2 linked regions of the Oligoflexus sp. genome follow. The protein of the gene in region 1 interacts with the protein of each later gene in a pairwise test. Links are inferred from orthologs where the notes say so. Each region holds a gene or a part of one and is shown in the gene's direction. Other genes may lie near its edges. The genes, in order: VFO10_RS06295 and rfaD.

What was found.
Region 2: the proteins of VFO10_RS06295 (region 1) and rfaD interact in binary tests that used the Escherichia coli proteins (3 or more experiments, as listed by UniProt). The link is inferred for Oligoflexus sp. from one-to-one orthologs.

What each region holds. Positions count from the first base shown.
Region 1 is NZ_DASTAT010000028.1:18,700-34,403, reverse strand. The notes cover bases 7,780-10,766. They hold VFO10_RS06295 (1,4-dihydroxy-2-naphthoyl-CoA synthase), read left to right. Parts: upstream 7,780-8,822; coding sequence 8,823-9,710; downstream 9,711-10,766. Other genes in these bases: VFO10_RS06285 (GlsB/YeaQ/YmgE family stress response membrane protein), read left to right, coding at 10,455-10,718; VFO10_RS06290 (2OG-Fe(II) oxygenase), read left to right, coding at 9,710-10,363; VFO10_RS06300 (class III extradiol ring-cleavage dioxygenase), read left to right, coding at 7,980-8,753; VFO10_RS06305 (response regulator), read left to right, coding at 7,780-7,965. In the rest of the region: VFO10_RS06325 (SpoIIE family protein phosphatase), read left to right, coding at 1-4,558; VFO10_RS06320 (hypothetical protein), read left to right, coding at 4,772-5,551; VFO10_RS06315 (cyclic nucleotide-binding/CBS domain-containing protein), read left to right, coding at 5,611-6,393; VFO10_RS06310 (hypothetical protein), read right to left, coding at 6,335-7,378; more of VFO10_RS06305, read left to right, coding at 7,570-7,779; VFO10_RS06280 (patatin-like phospholipase family protein), read left to right, coding at 10,871-11,563; VFO10_RS06275 (MlaD family protein), read right to left, coding at 11,568-12,440; VFO10_RS06270 (ABC transporter ATP-binding protein), read right to left, coding at 12,437-13,186; VFO10_RS06265 (ABC transporter permease), read right to left, coding at 13,180-13,983; VFO10_RS06260 (hypothetical protein), read right to left, coding at 13,980-14,480; VFO10_RS06255 (NAD(P)/FAD-dependent oxidoreductase), read right to left, coding at 14,638-15,704. UniProt on the Escherichia coli protein: Converts o-succinylbenzoyl-CoA (OSB-CoA) to 1,4-dihydroxy-2-naphthoyl-CoA (DHNA-CoA).
Region 2 is NZ_DASTAT010000140.1:66,720-82,381, reverse strand. What follows is about bases 3,108-6,052. They hold rfaD (ADP-glyceromanno-heptose 6-epimerase), read left to right. Parts: upstream 3,108-4,062; coding sequence 4,063-5,043; downstream 5,044-6,052. Other genes in these bases: VFO10_RS29350 (BamA/TamA family outer membrane protein), read left to right, coding at 5,027-6,052; VFO10_RS29360 (cytochrome c), read left to right, coding at 3,403-3,894; VFO10_RS29365 (hypothetical protein), read left to right, coding at 3,108-3,280. Outside these bases: flagellar motor switch protein FliN, read right to left, coding at 1-29; flagellar motor switch protein FliM, read right to left, coding at 41-1,024; VFO10_RS29370 (flagellar basal body-associated FliL family protein), read right to left, coding at 1,064-1,810; more of VFO10_RS29365, read left to right, coding at 2,039-3,107; more of VFO10_RS29350, read left to right, coding at 6,053-6,346; VFO10_RS29345 (hypothetical protein), read left to right, coding at 6,360-6,710; VFO10_RS29340 (substrate-binding periplasmic protein), read left to right, coding at 6,881-7,636; VFO10_RS29335 (hypothetical protein), read right to left, coding at 7,591-7,836; VFO10_RS29330 (hypothetical protein), read right to left, coding at 7,999-9,276; VFO10_RS29325 (hypothetical protein), read right to left, coding at 9,307-10,746; VFO10_RS29320 (SDR family oxidoreductase), read right to left, coding at 11,156-11,989; chromosome segregation protein SMC, read right to left, coding at 12,002-15,625. UniProt on the Escherichia coli protein: Catalyzes the interconversion between ADP-D-glycero-beta-D-manno-heptose and ADP-L-glycero-beta-D-manno-heptose via an epimerization at carbon 6 of the heptose.

The sequences.
Region 1 (15,704 bases):
TCTGTCCGTGATTCCCAAGCCCCTGCATAAAAGCATCGAAGGCCTGCCGATTCCTCTTTCCCAGATCGTTCAAAAACTTTTGGAAAAGGTCCCGGTTGATCGCTACCTCACCTTCGATGGCATACGAACAGACCTCGGGCAGGCCGCCGCCATTGTCGAAGGGCGTATGCCCGGCAGCACGCGTTTTCCGCTCGCCAGCACCGACGTGCTCGATAAACTCACGATACCGGAAAAAATCTATGGACGCGCCGACGCGCTGCAGACTCTGATTCGCGGCGTCGATCGCTTTTTGGAAGGCCGGCCCACCTTCATCATGCTGCGGGGGCCGGAATATGCGGGCAAGGCTCTTTTGGTCAAGGAACTCTGGCGGCCTCTGGCCAAGAGCCGCGGCTACCTCCTGCAGGGATCTTTACAGAAGCACCGCCTCGGCATTCCCTATGAAAGCCTCGCTTTGGTGCTTGATCTGCATCTCATGCAGCTTCTCTACCGGCCCAAAAATGAACTTGAATACTGGCGTAAAAAAATAACGGAAGCCTGCGGACTCAACCTCGCCGTGCTCCTGGATCTTCTGCCCAGCCTCGATCAGCTCTGTCCCGGTCTTGCGCCGCTGCAGAATCTGCCGCCGAAGCAGCAGGAAAGCCGTTTCGAATTGACCCTGAAAAATCTGGTGCGGGTGCTCTGTGAACCGAATCATCCGCTCTTGCTCTTTTTGGATCAGCTGCAATTTTTGGATGGCAGCTCGGCAAGGATTTTAAAAAGCCTCACTCTTTATGATCCCGTGCCGCATCTTCTTTTCATCGGCGCCTTCCGGGAAAATGATCCTGAAGTCACGGCGACCTTCCGCGAGTTTCTGCAGGAGGCCGCGCAGCAGTCCTCGTTCCTGGAAATCCAGGTGCCGCGTCCCGAGCGGCGCGACATCGTGCAGATGGTTCAGGACATGGCGCGCAGCAGCGATGAAAAATTTCAGGCGCTCGGCGAGCAGCTGCATCTTATGAGCCATGGCGACGCGAGCGTGATCGCATCCGTCATCGAAAAACTCTGCGGCATGGGGGCTCTGCGCTTTGATGCCGAGCAGCATCGCTGGCAGATCCGTGATGATGTCGTGCGCATCTGCCAGGCCATGTCACCCAACATGGTGAGTCTGCAGGAAGAGTGGCGCTGGCATCCGGGCTTTGAGTATCTGAAATATGCCGCGATCTTAGGCATCAGCTTTGAAAGCAATGACCTGCAGGCGCTCCTGCCACCCGGTGCGGTGCGCTGTGGCCTCTATGATACGCTGCATGACGCCATACAAAGCGGTCTGATCGTCGCCTTGCGCACAAGTGAGTTCCGCCAGTTCCAGGTGCAGCCCACCCGTAACTGCGGTTTCATGTTCGCCGCCAAAAGTTTGCGCGATAACATCTTGCACCGACTCTCGCCGGCCGAGAGTCGGACGCTTCATGAACAGATTTATCTTTATCTCCGTGTCAAAGGCAACGGCAGCATCCGTATGCAGACCCTTATGAAAGCGGCCCGCTGTCTGGATGAGGCGCGTTTGCAGAAGGCCTTCTTCCATGCGGAAGAAGTGGCCCGCATCAATCTTCTGGCCGCCCGCGAGGCGCGGAAAATCTGTGATTATGAACTCTGTCTCCATCTGGTCGAGCAGGCACTGTCCTGCTTCGGCGCTGATCGCTGGGAAAAGCACTATCAGCTTTGCGTGGACCTGCTCACAGAAAAGGCAGCGGCCGCCTTCATGTATGAACTCCGTGACGAGCTGGATGCCGCCGTCCGCGAGGTCGTCGATAACGCGCGCAATCCTCTGGACGCCTTTACCTGCCAGGAGCTCATGGTCGAAGACCTGCTCCGTCGCAACATCTTTCAGGGCATCCTCTATGGCAAGCGGGTCATTTTTGAGCTGGGCCTCGCCGTTCCCGAATTCGTTGGCCGTGCCCAACTCATGCGGGAGCTGCTCAAAGTCATCCGGCTCGGCGATCCGCGCCATGTGATGGAAACCATCATGCAAAAGGGCCCGACGGTCGATGCGAAAATGGATGCCGCCTTTCGTTTAAGCCAGCGTTTGTCATCAGCCTCCTATCTGGTGGAACCCTTCCTGGCGCCACTCTTTGTCTGCAAAGGCATTCTGATGGCGCACGAAAAAGGCACGACCGCAGAAATGCCCGTGATTTGTCAGAGTTTCAGTCTCATACTTCTGGCGCTGACAGGTCGTATCTCCTATGCCGCGGATCTCTCGGCCGTCGCGCGGGAAAAAGCCCGCAGCGTCGGCAGTTCCAGCACCCGCTGTCGCGTGGAACTCCTCTACCAAGGCTTTATAAGGCCCTGGCTCGAACCGATCGGGCGCAGTATTCAATCGCTCCTGGGTAACTTTCAAAAGGCCCTTGACTGCGGCGATTACGAGTTCGCCACTCACTCCTTCAACCTTTATGCCATTTATAGTTTTCAATCGGGTCGGCCCCTGAAAATCTTTCAGGATGAGATGCGAAAATACGCGCGCCTTCTGGATGAACTGCACCAGGAGCACCTGATTCCGCATCGCAGCGTGTTCGTCGAGGCCGCGGCGGTCCTGCTTGGGGAAACCCAGGACGGTTTATCCTTGAAAGGTTCAGCTTTCAATGAAGACGACTACAGCAATTTCCTGCATACCGTTCAGGACTGCGCATTCTACTATCATTCTGCCAAGCTCATGCTGGCCTTCTATGCTGATGAATGGACGGTCGCGGCCCATTATGCCGATGAAGCCCTGAAACTCAGGGAAGCGGTGCTGGGATCGTGGGGGCTGACGACGGTCCTGTTCTATGGGGCGCTGGCGAGCCTGCGTCTGGCGGCCGGGACGGAGGGCCTGGACAAGCGGCGGCTGGAGCGGAAGGCGAAAAAAAATCTGCGGCAGCTGCGGCGCTTCATGGGCCAGGTGCCGTGCAATGTGCAGCATCGAGTCTTCATCTTGGAAGCCGAATGGGCCCTTCTGCATGAAAAATCCGAGGACGCCATGCGTCTTCTTCATGAGGCGATGCTGGCCGCGCGCGCCTCGGGCTTTGGTTTTGAAGAGGCTCTGGCGGCCGAGCAGCTCGGCTTTCTCTGTAAGTCGATGCGGCTTCAGGAAAGCGCTGATCATTGGCTGGGTTTGGCCCTGCGCCTTTATGCGGAATGGGGCGGGGTACGCAAGGCCCAGGCCCTTTTAGGGCGCGTGGCGCTGACTTCGCCCATGGCTCCCATCGAGGATCTGGTCAGCACCGGCGGCAACGAGCTGACCTCCTTCCGCACCGCGATCGCGGACATCGCCCGTGAATCGGACGATCGCCTGCTCTTCAAGAAAGTGATCGCCTATGCGTCGCAACTTTCCGGAGCGCAGACCGGTCAATTGCTCACCCGCGATGGCGTATCGCACCGCTGGAACGTGATTGCCACCTTTCAGGATGGTCAGGTCGACGTTAAAAGCCCGGATGCTATTCAGGATTCCTCAAGCGTCTGTTGGCCGGTGATCGGTTATATCGAACGCACCAGAAGCAAGCTGGTGATCGACGACGCTCATGTCGCGCAGAGCATGCTTCCGGGGCTTGAAAAAGAGCTTTACATCATCAAAACCGGCGTCAGGGCTATCGTCTGCCTGCCGATCATCACGGGTGATCGGGATGCCTATGAGCTCCTGGGAGTGCTTTATCTTGAACATCGACAGATGTCGCATGCCTTCAACGGGCAGAAAATAGAAGTTCTCGAATTGCTCGCGCAGATCACCGCCGGGCGCATTGAACTTTCCTCCAAGGCCAGTTCACTGGAGGCTTCATTCCGCGAGGTGCGGCAGGTGCAGAGCGCCTTGCTGCCGAATCAATCCATAAGTCCGCATTACGCGATATCGCACTATTATCGTTCCGCGGAAATCAGCGGCGGCGACTGGTTCGGTTTCTTCGAGGATGAGGAGCAGGGCCGACTCTACCTTTTCGTGGGTGACGTCACCGGTCATGGCGTCCCGTCGTCCTTGATTACCGGGACCGCTGCAGGTTCTTTGTACTCCACGCTTTATGCCTTCCGTTCAGCGAGCGTGAAGCTGAGCCTGGAAGAGACTCTCATGACCCTGGTCAAAGCAACGAATCAAACCGTCTTGGAGACCGGCGCGAAAGTCGATCGACTCATGACGATGGTGTTCATTGGTATCGACACCAAAACCGGCGCGGGAACGATGATCAGCGCCGGACACCAGCCCGGCCTTCTGCTCGGTCGGAATCGAATCAGTGGCCTGAAAGCCGCAGGCAGTCCTCTTGGGCATCGCACCGATGGCAACTGGAAACCGCGCAGCTTCCAACTTGAAAAAGGCGATGCGCTTTTCCTCTTCACCGACGGACTCCTCGAAAATGTAGGGCCGCAGGGCGAAAAGATGAATCTCAGAACGCTCGAAAAAATTCTGGAGAACTCACGATCTCCTCATGATTTAAGACGCCAGATTCTGGAAGAAGCCTTTCATGTTTGGAAAGAACACAAGCCAAGCGATGATGTCACTTTTCTTCTTGTGCGTTGGGGTGAGGCTCTGGACAAGGCTTTGGACGAGCCCTGGAGCGATTCTGCTTGAGCCTGAAATCGGGCAATTCGACTCTGCATGATTCCTGGTCTTCCATTTTTCGCGTAATCGACGTAATATTCAGCCCACCCCCGAATAGGGGGCGACAACAGTGTCGACTTCACAGTCAAATGTGTCTGTCAAGTCATTGCTTTGATACAAAGGCCGTCCCGTGCATGGCTTTTGCAGCAAGGCTCTCGAACCACTTGAAGAGGCTTGTCACAAATGGGTCCTTTCACCCTCAGCGTAATCTTGTATGCGGCTGCTCACGCCGGACAAAACTGCGAAACGGTCTTTCAGGAAACCGCTGCGAAAGTCAACCCCAGCATCCTTTCCAATGGGGAGCGCCCCTACCTGGAAGAGCTGGCCTACGCGGCCTGCCAGACAACGAATCCCGATATCATCTGGCAGATCGTCAATCAGGAATCAAGTTTCCGTTTTGTCATCGCAAGGGACAATGCAACAGAAGGCGGACGCGTTTATCGAGGCCCGGCCGCCATCGACTTTCTTAAAGATCTGCAGAAGAAATCCCGCCGTAACCCCGAAAAGGCTGCCAGCGTTGATATTGGTGCCATGCAGTTCAACTGGAGCTGGCACCATGACGGCTTTGGCAAAGACCCCATCCGGATGCTGTCCCCCAGTGCCCAGGTTGAATATCTGCTGGAAAAATTCGGAGAGCATATCTATCAGCGCTGCTCGCGCCAGTGGGTCGGCTGCTATCACAATGCCTCCGACCGCGAGCGTGGCCTCGCTTACCAGACGGCCGTCCAGAAGAAAGGCCGCATCCTTCAGCTTCAGGCTCTTTATTATCTGAAGGGCGCCTTGAAAGAGATGAGTCCCGAACAGAAGGCCTCGCTTCCACGCCTCCGTAAAGAGGAATTCTTTCAGGTCCTGAACCAGTCGCGGGCCATCCCCCTTCCCGAGCGGGAAATTCGGCGTTTTGTTATCAATCCGCCTAGTCTCGCCCCGGAAGCAACGCCCCTTTTCCGTGATCTTCGCAGCTAAGGCCATTGACGGCTCTCCCCCGGTCCCTTGACAATGGAAGGGAGAGGAGGGCCTCACCCATGAAAGAACTCATCAAGCGCCGTCTGGTATTCGTCGAAGCCGAACAGACGATGACCGATGTCGTGGCCACCATGCGCGACCAGAATATCAGCAGCATCCTCGTGCTCAATCACGATCGCCATGTCGTTGGCATCGTCACGGAGCGCGATATCGTCCAGAAGTTCACGCTGCTCGAAAAGCAGGAGAAGCTTCATGCCAGCGTCGCCGCGTTCATGACCCGGCCCGTGGCCTTTGCCCGCCTTTCCCATCTTGAAGAGGATGTGCGCGAGATGTTCTTTCAGAAACATCTGCGCCACTTCCCTGTGAATGATGGTTCGGTCCATGAAAAAGATATACTCGGTATGCTGACCGTCACCGACATGACCCGCGCCTATCTGAAATCCGGGCAGAACCTGAAGAAGGATCTGGTCAAGGAATCGCTCGTCATCGTCTCGCGCGATATCGGGACGAGGAAGCGTTATCAGACGCTTTTTGAAGCCCTTAATTTCACCGTGATCACAGGCGGAGACATCGACCTTCTGGTGCGGCAGGCGCTGAATGGAGTTTATCCCATAGTTTTTGATGTCGATAATTTAACGCTCGATGAAGCCAAGAAAGATCTGGCCCGACTCAAAACGCATCGCGGCGTTTTCATCGTCCTGAGTTCCCAGCCTCAACTGGTGGAACCCTTGAAGAAACTTCTGAATAACGATCTGCACTGCGTGGCGCAAAAGCCGCTGGATATCAGCTATATTCTGCTTCTGCTGTCGCGTTTGAATCAGGCGGCGAGTCAAGCGTCTTGAAGAAGGCGGTCAGCTGCCATCCCTCGGGTGATTCCGCGCTGTCCTGAAGCGAGGCTCCCACGCGCTGAAGCATTTGTTCCGCCAGGGTCCTGTCGGCATAAGCCCAGGGCTTGCCATGCTTCGCGTTATCGCGGTAGCGAAGGCGCAGGCCGTCACCCTCCGGTTCAAGGTCCAAGCTGATCTCTTTCCCGTTTCCATCCTGGTCCTTGAAGCGATCGACGCTATGCAGGATGAAATGCATGAAGAGAGTCTGCATCAGCGTTGGATGCCCAAGGGCGTTCGGAAGGTCGGAAAGGGCAGGGACGCGTACGTGGATGCTGTGATACTCCAGAGGACGCTCCACGAACTGCAGAGCATCCTGGAGCACTTCCGGCAGGCTGAGCGACTGCAGCGGCTCATGCCTGGAGTCCCGGGTCAGAAGGCTCAGCTGGGTCAGAAGCTTCAGCATTCTGTCATTGGCAAGAAGACTGCGTTCGATCTTGCGCCGCTGCGCCGCGGACAGGTCATCTTCTTTCATCTGATCGAGATAGCCTGTGACAATGGCAATCTGATTGCGCAGCTCATGACCCAGCCCCACGGTCATGCGACCCCAGACATGGTAGCGCGCGATCTGCAAAAGCCCGTCCTGCAGTTCACGGATCCTTTCTTGTTCCCGATGCAGCATAAAGTGCAGCGTGCTGACGAGGCTGCTCAGAAAAACCAGGAGCACGGCAAGGCCAAAGCCGGATGGGATGGAGCGCCAGGGATTCATGGACAGGACCTCCCATGAGAGGGAGGCGGACATGACACAAAAGATGCCCACCGTCAGGAAGGGCGCTTTTCTGTCCCAGATATATCCGGCGGTCAGAGCCCATACCAGAAAACTCCCATAAGCCCAGCTCGCAGATCCGACGAAGAATTGCAGTGACCAGCTGAGCAAAAGACTGACGCTCCAGACGACGCGAAGTCGATTTTTGCTGTATTTGATGGGCAATGAAGGCAACACTCTCATGTCCTGGATACTGGCCACGATAATGATTGGTATCGGCTATATTTGCTGAGGGATAAGGCCGCAGAGCATAGGCTGCCGTGCGCCTTTTGTGAAGAACTCCCAAAGAGTAAAAAAAAGCTGAGGGAACCCGGGGCCTTCTGTATTATAAGGACCTAAGGCCTGCGAAAGTCTCATGGGTGTTACAAATGAACGAAAATCCAATTTCGGTGCTGGTAGTGGATGACGAGCCGGTGTTGCGTGAACTGGTCGCGTTTATATTAATCGATAAGGGTTTTCAAGTACTCGAGGCGGAAAGCGGCGATGCCGCTTTTCAGTTGATCTGCAAGAATGATTTTGATGTCGTTGTCAGTGATGTGCGCATGCCCAATGGTAGTGGCGTCGAATTGCTGACCCGGATCAGCAGCATGACCAAACGCAAACCCATGGTTTTTTTGGTGAGCGGCTATTCCGAAATCAGTCTGGAAGAAGCGCGGAGACTTGGTGCCCGTGATCTTCTCAATAAGCCTGTCGACTATGACAAACTCTGTCAGGCCATCATTTCCAGTGCGCGCACCAATCAGCAGCATTCGAATTCCGGCTAAGGGGGCGCAACGCCATGTCTGACGCTTCTCGCATGCCCGTTCTCTTCGTCTCTCACGGCGCTCCCAGCAAGGCTCTCGATCACAATCAGGCCGCGCACTTCCGCGCCTGGGCCAAGGCCCTGCCGGCCCCGGAAGGCATCATCGTGATTTCCGCCCACTGGTGGGAACACGCGATGCAAATCTCCTGCTCCGATCCCTTGCCGACAATTCATGACTTTGCCGGCTTTGGCGAGGAGCTGAAAAAGATTCAGTATAAGGCCCATGGTTTTTCACCCGAGCAAAGAGCGCGGGTGCAGGCCTGCATCGGTCCATTGGATGAAGTGGAGCGAGGCCTGGACCACGGGGCCTGGGTGCCCCTCATGCATATGTATCCGGATGCTGCCTTTCCCATACTGCCGCTGGCTTTAAGGCTTAAGGATAAGTTCCCACGCTTTTTTGAAATCGGAGAGAGACTCGCCGTTTTGCGTCGCGAGGGTTTTCTGATCATCGGGACTGGCGCCGCCACCCATAACCTCGGGGCCTTCGAGGAGGGACGGACGGATGCGCCAGAGTGGGTGACTGACTTCGATCGCTGGCTGCAGGAACGTCTTCTGGCTCGGGACAAGGACGCTCTGGTGGAGCCGCGCTTTATCCAGCCCCTTTTCCGCAAGAACCATCCGACCAATGATCATTATGCCCCGCTTCTTGTCGCTCTGGGTGCAGCATGGCAGGGACTGCAGGATGTTCGATTTCCCATTCAGGGGATGGAGCACGGAGCACTCAGCCTACTCTGCGTGCAATTCGACTGATTGTGTTTGACCCCCTGGCGTGAACTGTTGAATAAAAGAGGCCTGATTCGGCTCAACATGAGGTACGTCATGGTTTCTCCACTTTTTCGCGCCGCCAGCTGGGAAAAAGTTCCTGGCTTTGATTTTTCCGATATCACTTACCACCGGGCCATAGGGCAGGGAACTGTTCGGGTCGCCTTCAACCGACCTGAAGTGCGCAATGCCTTCCGTCCGAAAACAGTGGATGAACTTTATACCGCATTGGATCATGCACGCTGCAGCGCTGACGTTGGCACGGTGCTGCTCACCGGGAATGGTCCATCACCGAAGGATGGGGGCTGGGCCTTCTGTTCCGGTGGGGATCAGCGCATTCGCGGCAAGGACGGTTATCAGTATGAAGATAATGCAGCGGCCCCGACCCGCCTCGGTCGCCTGCATATTCTTGAAGTGCAGCGATTGATCCGTTTCATGCCCAAGGTCGTGATCGCCGTCGTACCGGGCTGGGCCGTAGGTGGTGGTCACAGTCTTCATGTCGTCTGCGATCTGACCCTTGCCAGTCGCGAACATGCCATCTTCAAACAGACCGATGCGGACGTCGCCAGCTTCGACGGTGCTTTTGGTTCGGCATATCTGGCCCGCATGGTCGGACAGAAAAGAGCGCGCGAAATCTTTTTCCTGGGTGCCAACTACAGCGCCGAGGAAGCCATGGCCATGGGCATGGTGAACAAGGTCGTGCCGCATGAGCAGTTGGAAGACGTGGCTCTGGAATGGGCTGGTGAGATCAACAGCAAATCACCAACGGCCATTCGCATGCTGAAGTTTGGTTTCAACATGATCGACGACGGCCTTGTCGGTCAGCAGCTCTTCGCCGGGGAAGCTACCCGCCTTGCCTATGGTACCGACGAGGCTGAAGAAGGCCGTCGGGCCTTTTTGGAAAAGCGTAAGCAGGACTATTCCAACTTCCCTTGGCCTTACTGATGAGAAAGACCTTTGCCGAGCGTTCGGAGACTCTGGATCAGCTGGCGATCGACGGCTATGCCGTGATTCCCGACGCCTTGCCCCCGGCGCAGACGGAAGCTCTGCTGCAGGAATGGCGAAGGCGCTATGCTGAAGGCGCTTCGACTCCGGCCCAGATCGGCAAAGGTCATCAGAAGCACGAAGCGCAAACCATTCGCAGTGATCGCATTCATTGGCTGGACCCCAGCGATCCCCAGCCGGCAGTGGCGGCCTGGTTCGAACTCGTTCGCAGCTGGAGCCGTGCGGTCAATCAGGGGCTTTATCTTTCCATCAATGCTTTTGAGTGCCACTTTGCAGTTTACGAGGCGGGTGCATTTTATCAAAAGCACCGCGATCGCTTTCAAAACGACAACGGCCGCCGTCTGTCGCTGGTCTTTTTCCTGAACAAGGATTGGCAAAGCCAGGACGGAGGTGAGCTGGTGATCTATGACCCCGAGGATGAGGACCGCATTCTCAAAATTGTTTCACCCGCTTTCGGTACCCTCGTCCTCTTCGATAGCCAGCGCTTTCCGCATGAAGTCCGGGCCCCGAAGCGCCAGCGCCTTTCCCTCACGGGCTGGCTGAAATCCATTCCTGCCCATGAAGCCGCTCTGAACGGAACGGGCTTCCTCTGACCCCGCATGACCCCCGAGCCTGGCAAAACTCTTGCAAAGAACGAAATGGGATTGTGATGGTATCACGGTAACCTGCGTAAAGGGGACATATATGGGTTTGGAAACGATTTTGATTTGGGCTGTTATTGGTTTGATTGCGGGCTGGCTCGCATCCGCTGTCGTCGGCGGAGGATACGGAGTACTCGGTGATATAGTGATCGGTATCGTCGGTGCCTTCATCGGCGGTTTTCTTTTCCGTGAGCTCGGAGTCGGAGCCCCTTTCGGTGGGCTGGCCGGAACTATTTTCGTGGCCTTCATCGGTGCGATAGTTTTGCTGCTTCTGCTGCGCCTCATTCATCGTGCGCAGCGAACGTGAACGGGTTTTGAAATAGCGACATTGAGAGGGGAAGCCGGAAGGCTTCCTTTTTTTATTTGTAAAGCGTGGCATTGAATTCGCATTGCTTACGTTATGACGATAGGAGATATCGTCTGCTTTCAAGGAAGGCTCAATGTGCAGGAGGTGAACATATGCTGGAATTTTCCTTGCCAGGAGGCGGTCTTTGGGGAATCGGTTTAACCGGTTTTTTATGCGGTTTGCGAGAACGGCGTCTTGTTCCTGATGTGGTGTGCTCTGTCTCCTCGGGAAGTCATGCAGCGTATCTCACCTACAGCAGCAGCGATGCAATGCGCTCGCTGCAATGGTTTCAAACGGCCCGCGATTTCCTTATCAGTAAACCCTTGAAGCGTTTTCTTCCGCCTTACGATATGCAAGGCGAAACACTGCGGACTCTTGTGCAACCTTTCATTGCCAATCCCGAGAGTTTCGCGAGCATCGGGCTCCGGCATTTCTTCGTCGGCTATGTGAGCCTGAAAAGCCGCAGCTTCGTGATGGAGGATATCCTCGCCCATCCTTCCGACCTGGCCTATAAAGTCATCATCAAGTCCTCGACCATTCCCTTCCTCACCAACTTCGTGCCGCATTTCGATGGCTGCATCGATGGTGGCTTTGTGACCAATAACTTCACATCGAAGCTGGAAACCACGGAAAAATGGATGATTTCTTATGATTTCGGCCGGCTGCCGGTGTTGGACAAAAAAACCTATCATCGGCGTATCGTCCTGCCAAGGCCGAAGGGAACGCCGCTTTATATGAGCAATGATCAAATGAGTGAAATCTTCGAGCGCTGCTACGAGATCGGCGTGACGCTTCACGCCGCCTGACGCCTCAACGAGGATTTTCCTTGTCCTTGCCGTCCTGCTCGGCCGCTTCGATGAAGACCCGCCGGGCGATCTTGCCGCGATCTATGCGTCCCAGGATGGAACGCATGTCCTCATACATGCTGCGGTCATTCACCAAGGCCCCAAGGGTACCCTGGCCGGCATCTATTTTCTTCGCCACTGAATCCAAATGAGCGGTGGCGCTTTCCATGCTCGCAAGGCTATTGCGCAGCATGCGTTTGGAGGCGGGATCATTCAGCATGGCGAACATCGAATCCTCGGCGGCCATGCGCGTCATGATCTGCCGCAGGGCGCGGGTGGAAACCGTAACGTCCTCGGCGGCAGTTCCGACGATTTGAGCATCGGGAAGGCCGGCGGCGAATTCGTCGATTTTTTTCGTCGTGTTGCTGACCTGATCCATGATCACAGATGACTTCTCGACCATCTTGGCAAGGTTATCCGCTTCACGGGTCGCAATCACCGAACCTTCAGGCAGGTTGTTCGTTCCTGCCGTGTTCCCGGGATAGAGCGAGACGAATTTATCCCCCAAAAGACCCTGGGTTTCCAGGGCCACCGAGGCGCTCGGGCTGATCAGATCATAATAGGGGCTGTCGACGCTCAGGATGGCGACGATGGCCAAGGCCCCGTTCGGTGATTCGATTTTGATATTCGAAACGTGACCGACTTCCACCCCACCGATGCGCACGGGAGCGCCTTCGATCAGGCCCGAGGTATTGGTGAAATGAGCCTGATATTTCCGGGATTTTTTAAAGAGATTGACGTTGTCGCCTGCGAGGAGAAGGGTCAGTCCCGCGACCGCTGCCACGCAAATGACAAAAACACCCAGCTTGATTTTGGTTCTTACGCTTGCCACTTTCACTCGACGTCTCCCTTGATATAAGCCTCAATGCGTTCGTCCGGTTCCCGGTCGATCGCGGCACGATCCTGAATCACGGCAATCCTGCCTTCATGCAAAAAGGCAATGCGATCCCCGACAGCCAAAGCGCAGGGTACATCGTGAGTCACCAGAATACCGGTCTGTCCATGGGCCTTGCGATCCAGCATGAGGCCCGAAATTTTTTTGATGTTGGCCGGATCCAGTCCCGCCGTGGGTTCATCATAGAGAATAAGCGCCGGATTCAGCATCAAAGCGCGGGCCATGCCCACGCGTTTTTGCATCCCACCGCTCAATTCAGAAGGATAAAGTTGGGCGATATCCGGCATCCCGATGCGTTCGAGCATGTCATGAATCGCCTTCTGCCTTTCGTCAGGAGGCATGTCTGTCAATTCCCGCAGGGGATATTCCAGATTTTCCGCGACGGTCAGACTATCGAACAGAGCCCCATTCTGAAAGGAGTAGCCGACCTTTTTCCGTACTTCCCGCCACGCGCTTTCATCGAACTGCGTGATGTCCTCGCCATCCAGAAAAATGGACCCGGCAGCCGGAGCATCAAGACCGATGATGGCTCTCAGAAGCGTGCTCTTCCCCGTGCCGGAGCCGCCGAAGAGGACCAGGATTTCCCCGGCCTTGACGTCAAGGTCGAGTCCGCTATGAATCACTTTGGAACCAAAACGCGTTTCAAGGCCTCGAATGGAAAGCAGGGTTGTCCCTGCGTTCTCTACCATTGCAGCATCCATTGCAACTTGGTGATGAAAAAATCGCCCACCAGGACAAATATATTCGCAACAACGATGGCCGTGGTGGTGGCAATACCGATCCCGGACGTTCCGGTCTGCGTACGCATGCCCATGAAACACGAGATAAGGCCGATGACGCCGCCGAAGATCGAAGTCTTGGCAAGACTGAACAGAAGATCATCGAAGGGTACGGCATTCATGGTCTTTTCAATATAAAGCGAAGGCGCGATCCCAAGGCTGCTGATGGAAACCAATAGCCCACCGGCAATGCCGGCGATATCGGCCAGGAACGTAAGAAAGGGCATGCCGCAGACCAAGGCGATGACGATCGGCGCCACCAGCTTTTCCTCGGGCTTTGTGCCCAGGGCCCTGAGGGCGTCTATCTGCTGGGTGATCTTCATGGATCCCAGTTCAGCCGCCACGCCACCCCCGGAACGCGCAGCCACCATCAGACAGGCGAACACCGGACCAAGCGCCCGCACGATGGCAAAGGCGATGATGTTCGGCACATAGAGTTTGCCGCCGAAGCGGGACATGCCCTGACCGAACTGAAGAGCCATGGCTGCACCCGTGGCAAAGGAGGTGATCACGACCAGAAACCACGAGCTGATTACGAGGGATTGAAAGCGTTCGATGATCACGCCCGGTGATTTGAGGGCCTTCGGGACACTGATCAGAACGTCCTTGGCCATATAAAGGAAGTCGGCAACGACTTCAGCCGCATGGGCCAGAGGAGTTCCCACATGATAAAGAAAGAGCGGTACGCCATGCGATCTTTTTGTCATCGAGCGGCTCTTTCCTGGAAACCTTGGAGCGAGCGGTCAAAGGCCATACGGCTGCTGGAATCGAGCTTGGGGCCGGCCAGGATGAAATCATAGAGACAGGTATCCGTCCGCACCACACCGATGCGAACATTCAAAGGTTTTCCATCCACCTGCCCGCGCGCTTCCGTGATCAAAGCCGGATGACCGCCGACCATAGCGCTTTTGGGAGCATCGACGACCTCATGTTCCGGCAGCTGCTTCAGGATGTCGGTCGAGAGTTCTTCCAAAGGTTTATAGCGAGCTTCACCACAGACCGAACTGACATTCAGGATGGCCTGATCCAGGCGATTGCGATAGGCGCGATCAGCCTCGCCGGGATCAATCGGTTCCCAGTCGGCACCAGGCTCTGGAATCTTATAGGCCTCGCTGCGTGAATCCTTGGTTCCCATGATGGTGGAAAGACAGGCGGGCAGCGGCAAAATCAAACCGATCAGGATCCAAAAGGAAAGCTTTTGCATCGCTTTTACTCCCATGAACAAGCGTCCAGAAGCGGACTTGCCCGGATCGTTGCAAAAAGCAGACCGAGTTCAAGTGCGCGGAATTTCAGTTATGTCATTAAGACTAATGAAGGCGACAAGGGACAGCCCTTGTCGCATTGCGAATGCTTCCGGTGAATCAGGTGCTGAGTTTCCATTCCCTTTGTGTGATCAGGCGAGCGCCGCGCTTGGAGAAGGTATAGCTCCAGGCCCATTGCGCCATGACGGAAAGGCGATTGCGGAATGTGACGAGATAAAAGACGTGAACGAAAAGCCAGGCAAGCCAGGCAATGAAACCGGTCATCTTCAGGCGACCGGCTTGAGCGATCGCACGGTGTTTGCCGATCGTGGCCATCTGTCCTTTGTCATTGTAAACAAAATCCTCGCGTGCTTTGCCGGCCATTGTCCGCAGAATATTCTTTGCGGCGTGACGTCCGGCCTGCATGGCAGCAGGAGCAAGCCCCGGCAGGAATTGACCTGGAGCTATTTCCAAAGACGCCATATCACCGACTACAAAAACGTTCGGGTAATTCGGAATCGAAAGATCCTTGTTCACCTTCACGCGTCCGGCCTTATCCAAAGGAATTTCCGGGATGAATTGCAAAGGCGCCGCCTTTACCCCCGCGCCCCAGATCACAGTGCGGGCGCGAATGAGCTGATCGCCGATCTGGACGCCTTCGGCATTGATGTTCTGCACCATGGATGAGGTGCGAACTTCCACGCCCATGTCCTCAAGATCTTTTTTGGCTCTTTCGGCCAGTTTTTCATCAAAGGAGTTCATGATTTTAGGCGCGGCCTCGACCAAAACCACATGGGCCTGGGCCGGGTTGATATGTTTGAAATCCTTCACCAAAACTGTGCGCGCAATGTCCGCGATCGCACCGGCCATCTCCACGCCGGTCGGTCCACCGCCGACCACGACAAAGGTCAAAAGTTCTTTTTGCAGGGCGGGATCAAAGGTGTTTTCCGCCAATTCAAACGCGGAAAGGACCCGCCGGCGGATTTCGGTGGCCTGCTCCAGCGTCTTCAAACCGGGAGCAAAGGCTTCCCATTCAGGATGTCCGAAATAATTATGCTGCGTGCCGGTGGCAATGATCAGATCATCGTATTCGATTTCGTGATTTTCAGTGACCACATACTTTTCATCCAGATGCACGGCCTTGACTTTGCCCAGGTGCACTTCAACGTTGGCCGCGTCCGAGAATT
Region 2 (15,662 bases), on another replicon or contig:
AAATCTTCCGGATTTAAATCATCAGCCATCGCGAGACTCCTCAGCTTTCAAACATGGATTCAGTGATACGGATCGCGCGATTGCCGCGCAAAAGACCAGGGATGCCTTTAAATTTGGGAATGCCCTCGACCATCACGTTGAGCGGCATGGTGGCATCAGTATCGAGTTGTATGATGTCGCCGACTTCCAGGTTCATGAGGTCACGCACCTGAATGTTCGCTTCCCCCAGCTTCACGACGATGTTCGCCGTGGTCTGCATGATCTGCTCCTTCACCCGGTTGATCCAGATGAAGTCGACTTCGAGCTGCTCACTCTGGAAACCGACCGAGAGTTTGGATTTGATCGGTTCCAGCGTGGAATAAGGAATCACGATCTTGATCGTTCCCGAAACCTTTTCGAGTTCGACGTCAAAGGTCGTGGCGATCACAACGTCCGAAGGCGGCACGACGGCGACGAACTGCGGGTTGATTTCAGTACGGCTATAACCGATCTTCAGGGGATAGACGGGTTCCCAGGCTTTTTCCAGATCGTCGATCGCGGAAAGGACCACGCGACGGGCGATCTTGATTTCGATCTGGGTAAAGTCCTTGCCTTCGATTTTGGTGTAAGGCACATCGTTGCCGCCGAAGAAACTGTCGACCAGCGCATAGAGCAGTTTCGATTCGATCACCATCACGGCCGCGCCGCGCAGAGGATCGAGGCGCAGAATGTTCAGACAGGAAGGCAAAGGCAAGGAGTTCATGAACTCCGAGAACTTCAGCGGACCTGTCGAGTTCACGCTGAGGTTGGCCATTTTCCGCAGGGCGTTGGACAGCGTCACCCGGAAAAGGCGGATGAAGCGGTCGTGAATGATGTCGAGCGTGGGCATACGACCACGGATGATCCTGTCCTGGTTGGCCAGATCATACTGGACGACGCCGCTCTGTAGGCCCTCAGGGCCGCCATCATCATCGGAGTCGACGCGATTATCCGAGACCGCGGATAAAAGGGCATCGACTTCGCTCTGGGACAGTACCTGACTCATCAGCCACTCCTCGTGATTCGATCAAAGGGAACCGCTCATTCACTCGATCAACATATCCGTGATGTAAACCGCTTCGACCTTGGTCTTCATATAACGATTGATCCGGGTCAGGATCTCTTTGCGGAGCGCTTCCTTGCCATCCGGCGCCAGAAGGAACTCTCGCGTTTTCCGCTGCAGGATGCCGATGATGGCATCGCGGAGCTGGGGCATGCGTTTTTCAATTTCCTGCTTGGTTGCATCGCCGCCTTTATACTCAAGGGAAATCTCGAGCCGCACATAGCGGTTTTCCAGGGCGTTGCCGAGGTTGATGTTAAATCCAGCCATTTTATAGGTGTCGCCGAAATCAATATCAAGCTGGGGCTTGGCGTCCTTTTTGTCCGCTGCCGTGCCGTCGGCTTTCTTTTCGCCTTCAGCCTGCCCTTCAGCGGCCTTTTCACCTTCCTTATGCTCTCCGGCTCCTTCAGCTTTCTTCTCTTCACCTTTGCCTTCTTCTTTTTTATCTTCGGCGGGCGCGTCGGCTTTTTTGCCTTCTTCTTTTTTCTCGCCGCCGTGTTCATCCGCTTTTCCCGCGGTGCCTTTGGCCGTAATTTCATGCTCGTCGGCTTTTTTGCCTCCGCTCAGGAACATGAAGGCACCCGCGCCTGCTCCACCGATCAGCAAAACGCCGAGAATCGCGAAGATCAGAAGCTTCTTCTTGCGCTTCTTCGCCTCCTGCTCAGGATTTTCCTCGGCAGGGGCTTCACCTTCTTTTTTTTCTTTCTCTTCTTTTTTGCCTTCTTCTGCCATAAATACTCCTGTTGAGCCAGGGTCAGGATTACAAGAGATGTGCCAAGGCTTCGACGCGTCCAATTTTTACGAGAAGCTGTAAAAAGCTGCGTGCATCCTTGCAAAAGCAAGCGCTTGCGGAGCGTTTGCGATAGTCATAGGATAAAGTCGATTCTTTTGGGGATTGAACCAAAGCAAGGCGTCAGAGCCCTGACGACAGGAGTCAAGAGCGTGACGGGGAGTCAAAAATTGTACTCATCATTTGTCAGAAGACTGACGTCGGGAGTCATGCTCGTGACGGGCATGCTGGGAACCGCAGCTTATGCTCAAACCGAAGACGCCTCCGAACCCCGACGTCTCTTCGTGGAAGGCGAGGTCACCTGTGGTACCAAATGCCCACGACTCAATCATTTTCAATTCGGACTGCGGACCTTCCTGAGCGAGCGGCTTTCGCTGCAGCTGGCCTGGGATCCGGGACTTGTTGAAAAACCAACGTGGGAGGATACCTATGATCGTTTGGATCAAAGGTTACCGCCGCGTCGCACCTGGTTTGATCGCTATGCTTTGCGTTTCAGGGCCAGTGATGCGGTCGAAGTGAGCCTCGAAAACTGGAATGCCGCCACACTGATTCCCGATGCCAGCGGTTTGAGTTTTGCGCATGCTCTTCAGGATAGCGGCTGGAATCAGACGGCTTTGCGCATGAGCGTGATCGATACGGAGCGTCCCGCGAATTCCTGGACTCTGATTGCAGGACTCGGTGAAGGCGAACGCTTCAAGGATCGTGATCATAAAGCCTATCTGGCTCTGATGCTCAGACGCGAAATAAGTGAGGGACTCGAATGGCAAGGGGCTTATTCCATGGATCCCGACAGCATGGAAGAGGAGAGCTTTTACTGGCTCCCGCGTGATCAAAGAGCGAAAGCCCGCGAAGGATTCAAAAATGAGCGCCAGGCGCTTTCTCTTATCCTCACGGGACAGCATCGCAAAGCCCGTGGTCTGCGTGCCGCGATCGGGCTGCAAAAAAACCTGATCCGCGGCCCCAAGACACCGGCGGATGTCACGGCGGTTGATCCTTCGGAAGGTCCCTTCGATCTTACGGAAATTCTCGCCGAGCACTGGGGCATGAGAAGCGAGATTGAAAAGCGCACGCTCGCCTTCAGCGCTTCCTATTTGATTCTAGCGGAATACCTGCTCGCTTTCCATCACCAGGACCTTGATGTCAAACTCAGAGCCGGTGCCCGGGCGCGTGCCTGCCAGGGTCTGGGCCGCGACGGCCGCTGCCTGGATGCGGGGACCGATCACGACCGCCTTCGCCTGCGTGAAGACACCTTCGGGATCGGCTATATCAATGAAAGCGGATTCAGTCTTTTTCTGGAAAACTTTTTTGTAAAATATGACAGACTATATGAACTCTATCACTTTGCTCCGGGTCAGGATAAGCGACAGCGCGCCCAATCTTTTGCGCAAGTTCGTCTGACCTGGAACTGGTAGACGAGCGCACCAAAGGGCTTAAAAACCGGCGACTGGGGCCGTGTTTTCGTCCGTATTTTTCTTTGGTGCCCCGGTTGAATATGCTATACATGGCTCCCTGGACCGCATCAAAAGGAGAAAGCATGAAAATCAGACGCACCCTATTGGCTCTTTCATCCCTTGCCGTTGGGATGGTCTTGAGCGCTTGTAAATCCTGTACCGCCCAACATGACCCGCGGCCCGCACAGGAGCGCTTCAAACAGGAAGAGACCAATGCCAATCAGGCTATCGAGACACTGAATCCTGACGGATCGGTGCCCGCACCAAAAGCTGTGGCCAGCAGCGGTGGAGCCAGTGGCGGGGTTGGACAGGAAAAATTCAATCAGTTCTGCGCAGCCTGTCACGGTAACGATGGTGCGGCCAGCGGCCCAGGCGCGCTCGCTATGAATCCCAAACCGCGGAACTTTACAGATGCCAAGTGGCAGGCTTCCGTGGATGACGCCCATATCACCAAGGTCATCAAGGAAGGCGGCGCGTCCGTCGGTCTGAGCCCAACCATGGCACCCTGGGGAGCCGCACTCAACGATGCCGAGATCGCGGAAGTCGTCAAATACGTGCGCTCGTTTAAAAAGTAAGCGACCCGTGCTTGTATAAAAAAAAGCGGCACCTCGTTTGAGAGTGCCGTTTTTTATTGGCCAAAGGAGTTTCGATTTCCGGCCAAGGCAGGTATATACTAGATCATTTAGGCCTGCAAACGCGAGCCGTTCTGCTGGCAAAAGCCTTGTAGAAAGGGGTTTTAGAGGATGATACTGATCACCGGCGGCGCTGGCTTCATTGGCAGTGCCTTGGTCTGGGCGCTCAATGAGAAAGGTCACCACACTATCATCGTCTCAGACCACCTCGGTTTGGGCGACAAGTGGAAGAATCTTGCAAAACGCCGTATTGACTACGTGGTTCCCAAGGATCAACTTTTCAACTGGCTCGATGAAGCGGGACATCCCCTTTTCGAAGCCGTCTTTCATCTTGGCGCCTGCTCATCGACCACCGAGCGTGATGCCGATTATCTGATGAACAACAACGTTCTCTTCACCAAAAAACTTTGGGACTACTGCGCGCAGCGCGATATTCCCTTTCTTTATGCCTCTTCGGCCGCGACCTATGGCGCCGAGGAATCGACCTTCCTGGACGAACACGAGCGCATTCCCGAACTGCGCCCGATCAATAAATACGGCTGGAGCAAACAGCTCTTTGACGCCTGGGCCTTGAAGCAGAAAATAACGCCGCCCTTTTGGTATGGATTCAAATATTTCAACGTCTACGGCCCCCAGGAATATCACAAAGGTCCACAGGCCAGCGTTGTCTACCATGCCTTTCCCCAGGTTCGTGACAAGAGCAGCCTGCGCCTTTTCAAATCCCATCGTCCCGACATCGAACACGGTGAACAGCGCCGCGACTTCGTCTATGTGAAGGACGTGGTGAAGGTCATGCTGCATTTCTGGAAGGAACATCGCCGCATCCCTTCGGGCCTTTATAACCTTGGCACCGGCCAGGCACGGACGTTCGCCGACCTTGGTCGCGCGGTCTTCGCGGCCCTCGATAAAAAGCCGAAGTTCGAATGGATTGAAATGCCTTCGAGCCTGCAAAACCAGTATCAATACTTCACGGAAGCTGATCTGAACAAACTGCGTTCCGTGGCCGGATATCAGGAGCCCTTTTACAGTCTGGAAGACGGTGTGAACGACTACGTCAGACACTATCTCAATCAGGGTGATCCCTATCTTTGATTTCATCCGAAAGCATGGCCTGCTGATTCTCGGCTGGATCGGTTGCTCGTCTGCGGCTTTTGCGCAAGGCGGCAACTTCCATATTCAGCAGATTGAAATCAAAGGTCTGGGCCGCACCAATATCAATTGGCTCATGGAATATGCAGGGCTTCAATGTCCCTGCGATCTGAGCGGCGCGGACATCGACACGCTCAAAACCCGCCTTCTCACGACTCAGGTCTTTCAGGATGTATCCGTGCATTTGAAGGAATTGGAGAAGGACCCAGGAGCCTATCAACTCGAAATAGATGCCAGGGAAAAATGGACCGTTATTCCTGTGATTCGCGGGGCCTTTGGGGGTGGAACACCGCTGATTGTCGCCGGCATTTATGACACCCATTCTTTTGGCAGTCTTTGGACCATGGGTGCAGAAAGCCGAACCTATGGCTCCGCCCCGACCGGCGGGGTCATGTGGATCCGTGCCCCGCGCTGGCGAGGGGGTCGTCATTACTTAAATCTTGAACTCTGGCGGGACAACCGCATTCGTAGCGTATACGATAGGGAGGATCAGGAAGTTGCTCGAATTTATGGCAGCGCCACAGCCGTGGTTGCCGAAGCGCTGGTCCCTCTGAGTTCGAATCCTCGCAGTCCCTGGCAGGCCGGACTGCGTGTGAATTTTAGGCAGCAGCATCAGCTGGGATGGCAAACGGAGAAACCTGCTCCGGGCGTGGATGATTTTGATTTGCGCCCCATAAATCAGAAACGTCTCTTGGCCAGGCTGGTTTATGATGATATGGCTGTCCTGCAGCAGAATTTGCAGGGTCTGCGCGTCCTTCTGAATGCCGGACCCACCTGGTCTGAGGAAAAAAACCAGGCGAGTCTGGAACAGGAGTTGTTTTGGTACGGGCTTTGGGACGAAGATTGGAATCTCGCCTTTCATGAATGGCTGGGATTGAGCGATGATCGTTCCTATCAGAGCCTCTTTTTTCTGGGTGGCTTTGATTCGGTTCGTGGGCTACCCGATGGTGTTATGTACGGAAATAAGGCGGTCTACGGTAACCTGGAGCTGCGGAAAATATTTCACCGCTCCCGTTACGTTTGGTGGCAGGCCGCCACCTATATCGACTATGGTGCGGCTGGGTATGCACTTTCGGATTGGAAACAGAACGATCGAGCGAGCGCAGGCTTAGGCCTGAGGCTGGCAGTTCCGCAGGTCAATCGACTGGTTTTCCGCGTGGATTATGCCTGGAGTCTGGCTGAGCCCAACACCAGCAGTATATCGGTCGGTATGAACCAATTCATTGACCCCTATCGTCCCTTGTAAAGGAGAAGTAAGCATGGATGCACAGGTTCAAGTTCGCGAGAGTCTCCGTTGGTTGGATGGATTAGAGGCGGGCTCGCTGCCAACCAACGATCTCTATTTTCTGGCTGAAAAACTCGATCCCGTGCTGATCAGCCTGATGATTCGTTATCTTCGTAAAAAATATCCGAGCGCCAAGCCTGAAGCCGCTGGCGTGCTCGCCCGTATGCTGGAGCTGACCAGCACATATCCGCAGCTCGTGAAAAAAACCCGTGAAGCCGAGCACGATCCGGTCAGTGAATGGTTCCTCGAAACCTATTCCTTTGCCGAGTTCTACAGTAAACCCGGTGAGCTCGTGCAGGTGATCGTCGATAAACTGGAAGGCTAAAGTCCTGTCGTCCTGTCGGTCCGTGACTCCTTCTCTGCGCTTCGCGAAAATGATAAGAGACCCGCACCCCACGGGTCTTTATGCATTTGTGCTCTTCTCTTCGTGCCAACTTCGAAAATTCCATGTTAACTTCCACGCTGGGCCAATCGGATGACTCGGTGAGGCGCGTTATGTATTATCGTCTGCTCAAGCTTACACTTGCGTTCTTCACGCTCATGCCCGAAGGTTTTGCGAAAACGCAGAAGCTGACCATTGCCGCCACGGAATGGGCGCCACTCACAAGTTCCGATATGGAACGCAATGGTTTACTGGCGGATATTACGAGCGAAGCCTTGAAGAGGGTGGGCTACGAAACCGAATTTGTGATTTTACCGTGGAAAAGAGCCCTCGAAATGACCCGAAAAGGTCGTTACGATGCGCTGCTCGGCGCATCCTATGTGGAGGAGCGGACTCTTGATTTCATCTATCCGCAATATGCCTGGCGCACATATTCCTATTTTCACGCACTCAAAGGCTCACGAACGGGGCCATTCAAAGGCCTGAAGAGCCTCTGTCCCGCGACAGTGGGCATCCTGATCGGATCCTTTCACCGGCGCCCTCTGCTCGAATCAGGCTGTCTCAAAGTCTATGAGAACTCGTCCATTCAGCAGAGCATGCAGATGCTCATGCGTGGCCGCATTGATCTTTATCTGGCCGTCCCGGAGGTGCTGCATTACTATCTCAGCACCGAGTTTCCAGGGGCCGAGGATGATATCATCACGTTGCGTCCCGCTTATATTGAAGACAAGGCCTATCTGGTCTTTCCCAAATCCCTGCCGCAGAGCGCAGAGTTAGCCAGGGATTATGAGCGAGGGATTGAATTGATCAAAGCGGAAGGAGCCTATGCTGAGGTCATCAAAAGGCATCCACTTGCGATCAGACCGTAAGAGCGCGCCTCGGCCGCGGCCTTCTTTTCTGCCCGGCTCAGTCGCCACATAAAGCGAAGTCCCGCTCCATTTTCCGGCGTCATCATAAAAACCTTGGCCATCGACATCAGCCAACCAGGATAATCACGACCCAGCTGCGTTGCGACCACACCCGGACGCACGGCAAAGGCCGGGGCCGGAATATCGCCAAGGATCCGCATGACGTTGCTGATGCCTATATGGGAGGCGCCGGCGGCCTAGAGAGGCTGAGAGATCATGAACAACGGCATATGCGGCCTCGAAAGACCCGTGGGCAGGTTTCCATCAAAAAAAGGCGAGGCGTGTCCTGGAGATGCTTCTCCAGGACAGTATACCTTTGGGAATTAATAACCGCGCGGGAGGACGAAACTGCTCACAGTCGAGCCGAATACTTTCTCTTCACCGTATGTTTTCTCGGCTGGCAGCGTCAGGTAGTCAGCCGTGAAGTCCGACTCGCCATCAAAGAGGCCTCTGGGACCACGGGCAAAACCCCAACTGTTCTTGCTGACGAAAGTTGCCAATTCGCCTTCAAGGGCGGCAAGCTTCTCTTCCTCACTTTTATCGCCCCGTCCGAGATTGCCGACGCCAGGAGCATTCTTCACGGTATAGTCGGTTAACAAAACCATATGACCGCCTTGGTCAGCAGGCAGGCTGGGCAGGTTCTGGCTCAAGGTGTTGTAATCGAATATTCCCCGACGCGTGGCAGGGTCGGCTCTCAGACCGTTGAAGAATACGTGAACGCTCATAAGAACAGGTTGACGATCGTTCAAGGCACGCATCACGCGTTTGAATATCGCGCGACGAGCTGCAATGGTTTCAGGCGTGAGGCCTTCGGCCGTGGTAACACCTTCGGCAGAAGGAAAGCCAACCGTTCTCCATTCCGTTTGTATGGCCTGAGCAACTTTAACCTTCGACTTCGGAACGAATTTATACTCCTGGCTCGCACTCTCGCCGCTATTGGCTGGATCTTCGACCAGGACTTTCTTCACAGGGCCGTTGGCGATCTCAACATTCTGCAGGTTTTTCACGGCTTGCGGAAGCAGGTCGTCCATGTTGACTTTGAATACTTTGTTAAGGAACGCGGTTACTTTTTCCTTGGTGCGATCTTCGGCCTTAAAAAGTTCCCCGCCTTCGAGCAGAGCCTTTTGAACTTCGACCAGGGCCGCGGCCTGCAGGGCCGACTTTTCTGTTTTATAGTCATCCACACCAAACTGGGCTTCACTCAAAAAGCCATAGTTGGACATGAGATAGACAGCCCGGTTCCACGAACCGCCTGTGTTGAATTCAAAAGATTTGATGCCACCCTCATCTTTCGCGGTTCCCAGCTCCTCGTAAGAGTCCTGGGTTAACCTCGTATACCAGTCCCAGTAAGTCCAGTAAGACTCCGAAACGTCGACATGAGCATTATGATTCGAGAAATAAAGGGATTCCAGCCAGCTGGCCTGGGAATAGAGCCAGCAGTTGCCAATCGATTGACGTTTGCTGCGCGTGCCTCCGACTTCGGTCACGCTGGGGGAACTCGTCGACGTGGTATCCTGGCAGGCGCTCAGCAGTGCGGAACTCAAAAGCAGGCAGCTGATCGACTTATAAAGAACGCGACTTACTTGAACTGTGTTTTGCATATCTATTCACCTTTATCGTTTTGTTTGAAATTAGCGGCCGCACTCGTCGACCAGAAGGCCGAAGGATTTATCGAGCGAGTTGACAAAGTCGATTTCGGCAGCTTTGAAACTCAGGAACGGACCTTTGCCGAAATCGGAGGTCACTTCACCATCGATATTGGCCTCGAAGGCGATGTTAGGAAGCCAGCCGTTGAGGAACAGGTTCATACCTGCCATTTTCGTTGCTCCTTCCTCGGTCCTGATAACATCCGAGCGATAGTTTTTGTCGACCTTCAGGAAGTAAGTGTAGGACCAACCGTTCAGTTTGATTTTTTCAGTCAAGGTGAGCTGACATGGTTTGCTTTCATCCAGCTTGAAGGAGTAAGTGACTTCCGTAGGCACCAGAGCTCCGCTGGAATTTTCAGCGTGTATAATACCTTTTCGGCTTTGGACAAGGTTCACAAATCGCTTGGCAGCTTCGAGTTGACGAGCCAGCAAAGACTGTTTCAGGGCCTCCGAAACGGCTTTGTTGATACGCTCGACGACGGCGGTCTCGGGGACGGCACCGGCCAGGGCTGCTGTGATTTCAGCTTTAATACGCTCTTGAATTTCAGCTTCCGTCGGCACAAGTGCCAAGGCCGCGGCCACGGCTTTATCCACTGCGGCTTTGACCTGATCTGGATTCGAAAGGCCAGCAGTAGCCGACTCCACAGCAGCGTTGATTCTCTTTTGGATTTCTTCGTCGCTCGGACGAGCTTTCAATGCTTCATCGACAGCCTTATTGATACGTCCAGCGACGTCCGCTTCGGGAACGAGGCCTTTGACAGCATCGGCGACGGCGTCAGCGATTCTTTTCAGAATGCCTTCTTCAGTTGTTGTGTTGGCCAGAGCCTCGGCCACGGCTTTATCCACTGCGGCCTTGACCTGTTCTGGATTCGAAAGGCCAGCGGTGGCCAACTCCACGGCAGCGTTGATTCTCTTTTGGATTTCTTCGTCGCTGGGACGTTTCTTTAGGGCTTCTGCAACCGCAGCATTGATACGTTCTTCCACTTGCGAGGGCGTAACAGTGTCTTTAAGCGCTTCCGCAACAGCTTTCTTGATTCTGTCTTGAATTTGCTCTTCGCTCGGCTTGTCCTTCAAAGCATTTTCGACTGCAGCGCTGACGAGTTTATCGACCTCTTGCTTATTCACGAGGCCTTCGGTGGCTTGACTGACGGCCGCTTCGATACGCGCCTTAACATCGGCTTCTTTTTGCGCAAGCGCAGTCTCGCTGGCATTATTCTCCGCTTCCAGTTCGGCGATACGTTTACTTTGCTCGGGATCCTGGACGACCACGGTTTTTGTTTTGGTCTCTTTACCGCAGGCGCTGACGAGGACTAGGGAAAGTACGACAAACTTGGAATACTTCATTTTTTGACTCTCTTTAGCAAAGTGAAGAAGACGGTGGTTGAGACATAAACCCTGGGTATTTATTGCAGTGAGGCGTAACATACTGACACTATTACTCTCAGTATAGAGTAGCCAGCTGCCCGCACGATCATTGGAGCCACTTATATATGTCCTATTGGCAACTCAAACTGAACTGGCATTGCAAAGGCGTCCTTCAATTCCATTTCGTTCATGAGAACGAGCGGATTGGGCCCAAAGCCCCGGGGCATAGCCATAATTTGTGAATGAATGGGATGTCGACAGAAGCCGGACAAATCCACTTGGGATAAGAGCTTTGACGCGAAAGTGAGGATGGCTCCCGGAGGGCCTACTTACTCAAGAAGCGAGAATACCTTCAACGCAATCTTCGATCAGTTTCTTGACTTTCATCAGGTCGAACGGTCCATCGAGGTAGTCCACTACCGTGGCTGGACGCTCATCTTCGTAGTCCACAGTGATCTTCACGTTGCCACTAGGCCGTAAGCTCTTCGCTTAAAGTCCAGAGTCGTTCCTGATTGTCTTCGGATAAAGCCTCAGGCGCGGCCTTCTTTTCTTTTGAAGCTTCAAAATAAGCTCCATTGAGCTTCTGCAGGCCCGGCTCAGTCGCCACATAAAGCGAGGTCCGCGCCCCCTTTTCCGGCGTCACCATAAAAACCTTGGCGATCGACATCAGCCAGCCCGGATAATCACGACCCAGCTGCGTTGCGACCACACCCGGATGCACGGCAAAGGCCGAGGCCGAACTTCCCTGCAGACGCCGCGCCAGGGCTTTGGTCATCAGAACATTGGCCAGCTTGGACTGATTATAGGCCTCCCAACCTTTATAAGGCCTCGCTCTATAATTCAGATCATCCCAATGCATGTGTCCGCGATAATGCAGCTTGGAAGAAAGCGTCACGATGCGGCCTTCGGGTGCGGCCTTGACCAAAGGCAGAAGCGCCTGCGTGAGGGTGAAGGTTCCGAGATGATTGACGCCGAAGGTCATTTCAAAACCATCGCGAGTTTCCTGTCGGGTCAGGCTCATCACGCCTGCGTTATTGATCAGGATATCCAGCTGGGAAAAGCGCCGCTTCAAAACTTCGGCCGCGCTTTTGATATTCATGATGTTCGCAAGGTCCATTGAGATGACGTCAACCGTGGCCTTGGGATGAAACTTCAAAATGGACTCACGGGCGTCTTCCGCTTTGTGCAGATTCCGGCAGCCCAGAATCACCTGGGCGCCTTGGGCCGCCAAGCCACGCGCGGTGGCCCAACCGATTCCGCTATTGGAGCCTGTCACCAAAGCTATCTTGCCCTTAAGGTCCATCCGTGGCTCCCATCATGTGCCTGTGGCGGCGGTTTCTTCCACTTTCTTGAAGGCTTTCTGCAGATGCGCCGGCAGATCTTTTCTCATATCCACGCCGACCACAGTGGAAACACCACCCTCCTGCATGGTCACGCCGTAAAGCTGATCCAGGACTTCCATCGTACGACGGTTGTGGGTGATGACCACGAACTGGAAGCGATTGGACAGCGCGTCCAGAACCTTGTTGTAGCGGCCGACGTTGGCCTCATCCAAAGGCGCATCGACCTCGTCCAGGAAGCAGAAAGGTGTGGGCTTGGTTTTCAAAAGCGCAAAGATCAAAGAGATCGCGGTCAGAGCTTTCTCACCACCGGAATAAAGCGTCATGCTCCGCGGTTTCTTCCCGGGCATTCGCACCATGATCTCGACACCTGCGGTCAGGGCGTCTTCACTGGTCAGTTCAAGACGCGCCTCGCCACCGGGGAAGAGGATGGGGAAGAGTTCGATGAAGTTCTGATTCACGACCTCAAAGGTGCTCAGGAATTTTTCCTTTGACGTCTCTTCGATCTCATCAATCGCTTCCTGAAGGAGGAGGATACTGCCGAGCACCTCTTCCTTTTGCGCGTCAATGAATTCATGGCGCTTGGAAATACGCTCGTATTCCTCGACCGCAACCATGTTCACGCCGCCCATATTTTCCAGCTGATTTCTGAACTTGCTGATTTCGCGGTTGGTCTTGTCCGCATCGAAGTTGGGATCTTCGGTGAATTCATAGGTCATCAGGTCAACCTGATATTTTTCCTTGGCCTGATCCAGAATTCCGCGGCTCACCTGCTTGAGACGCTCAAGTTCCACGCTTTTCTTCGATTTATTGCGCTGAATCTCCATCTGCAGATCCCGCGCTTCACGCAGGCGGCTTTCCACCACACGCAGCTCTTCCAGAACGCCGGCGCTTTGCTCGCGACGCTCGGCCAGCTGGCCTTCGAGTTCCTCGCGACGACGGATGTAAACCTCGATCTCCTGGGTGGCGTGGGCCTGATTGATTTCGGCCTGCTCCAGTTCGACTTCGAGTCGATTTTTTTCCTCGTAGCGTTTGGTGATGTTCGTCTGCAGTTTCTGCAGCTGCTGCCGGCTCTGCTCCAGGTTCTCGCGGTTGGACTGCGAGCGCGTCTCAAACTTCGCAAGTTCAAGCTGCCGCTGCTGATGCACGCGCATCACCTCGTCCTTGCGTTCGGCTATGCTGCTGGCCTCATCCTGCAGGGATTCGAGTTCACCCTGCTGCGTTTCCTTTTCCTGACCCAGGGAAATCCGGGTTTCACCGAGCTGCTCCAGCTCTCGCATCAGATCATGCTCGCGCTGATCAAGGTCTTTGATGCGATGATCATTCTGCTCGATGATTTCCTTCTGATGATTGTCCTGATTCAAAAGATTCTGCATCTCGGACATCGCCGCCAGGGCATCCTGGTTTTGGCTGCCGAGGCGATCGGTAATGTCCTTCAAACGAACGCGTGATTCCGCCTGCTGCTGCTCCAGCACATCCAGATGACTTTGAGCGGCGGCAAGCTTGCCTTCGCTTTCCTTCAGCTGTCGGGCCAGATTTTCGATTTCATTTTTGCGGCTGAGGCTGCCCTTGGACTGCGTTCCGCTCAGCAAAAGATCGTCGCGGGAATGAACCAGAACACCCTGGGCGGTGAAAAGGATCAGGCCATAGGGCAGGCTGCGCAGTTCATCCTCGTTCAAATGAACGGACGGCAGATAATAAAGCCGCTGCAAAAGGATAGTCAGCATACTGCGATGCGGTTCCTGCACCTTCAGAACATCCAGGACCGGCACAGCCTCGTAACGTTCCGCCCACTGACGAATGGCACCAAGGTCATCCGTATTCCAAAGCGAAGCGAGACTCAAAGGCAGGGACGCCAGCTGCTCCTGATTCACAAGGCGAATCAGCCCATTCAGAGCGTCACCTGATGGGATGATAAGGCGCTCGGACCAGCGTTCAAAGGCATTCACCGCACGCGGAGCCCACTCTTCAATCCCCTTATCAAAGGCGATGAAGTCGGTCAGCACACCGTAAACGGATTGTTTGGCTTCCGGATATTTTTGATAGAGCTGCTGCAGGCTCGACTTCAAATCGCCGCTGCTGGCTTCCAGCTCTTCCAGGGTGCCGAGTCGGGCCCGCGCATGCAGATAGGTTTCCTTATGGGCATCGCGTTCCCGCGCGCCTTCGCGAATCTGCTCCTCGCGGCGCTGAACGTCCACTTCCAGGTCCTGCTTCATCTGCAGTTCCTGATCAAGCCCGGCCTGACGTTCGTTCAGGACGCTGCGGGCCGCTTCGATTCTATCCGCGATCCCTTTCAAGGACTGATGCAGCGAATCCTGACGCTCCTGATAATTCTGACGTTCAATCAGAATACGTTTGCGGTCGCGCTCGATGCTTTCGCAGCGCAGGCGGTTGCTTTCGAGCAGCAGCTCCAGATTCTTGATTTCATCTTCCAGTTCCTGCGCACGGTTTTCAAAGACCTGCGCGGCCTCTTCAACCTGATCCACTTCATCCTGGAAGGATGCGATCAGATCCTGCAGACGTTCCACTTCCGCCTGCATGCGCACATAATCCGCTTCCTTGCTGGCCACCATGTTTTCAAGAGAGCTCAGGCTCTCCTGATCCTCCTGAATATTGGCCTGCAGTTCATTCAAACGCTTCTGGCCCTGCTCGGTGGTTCGCATGGCGGCGGTGATGGTGCCCTCCGCGCGGACGATCTGCTCGCGCAGGTTGGAAATCTCTTCGCGCAAAAGGTCCAGCTCAGGATCATTTTCAGAAAGCTGACTCTGCAGCTCCTCGACCCGGGCTTCAAGGCCGGACAGGTCGGTCATGGCCTTCACTTCACTATCGGTATCGGTGTCGAGTGAATGGGCGATTTCAAGGAGCCTGGTCGAAAAATGCCGGAAATTATGGGAAAAGAGTTTCATCTCCGCATCGCGCAAAGATCCGCTCAGCTGCTTCCACGCGGCAACCTTCTCCACCTGCTCCTTCAGCTTTTCGAGCTGTTTGGCGAGCTCGCTCAAAATATCGTCGATACGCTTCAGGTTATCGTTGGTGCCTTCGAGCTTTTTCATGGCGGCCTGACGGCGGGCCTTGAAAATAAGGGTACCGGCGGCCTCTTCCAGGATCTCGCGCACGTCCTCGGGCTTCGCATTCAGGATGCGATCGACCTGCCCCTGCTGGATCATCGAATAGCTGCGGCCGCCAAGGCCGGTGGTCGCGAAAAAGCCGACGATATCCTTCAGACGACAGGGTTTTTTATTGATGAAATATTCCCGCTCGCCATCGATATAGAGGCGACGGGTCAAGGCGATTTCAGCCTCATGGCGGTATTCAGGCGGACAGAAGTGGCTCTGATCCTTGTTGTCAAAGATCAGCGTAACTTCAGCCATGCCCAGCGGTTTGCGTTTCTCGGAACCGGCAAAAATAATGTCGGTGGCCACATCACCACGAAGGTGCTTGGCATTCTGCTCACCCATGACCCAGCGGACGGCATCGATCACGTTCGACTTGCCGGAGCCATTCGGCCCGACGATTCCCGTGATTCCGTCATCGAAGTTCAGTGTGACTTTGTCGGCAAACGACTTGAAACCGGAAATAACCAACTTTTTAAGATGCATGCATGACCCTCATCCCGCGTGGTCCCCTGCTCGGGAA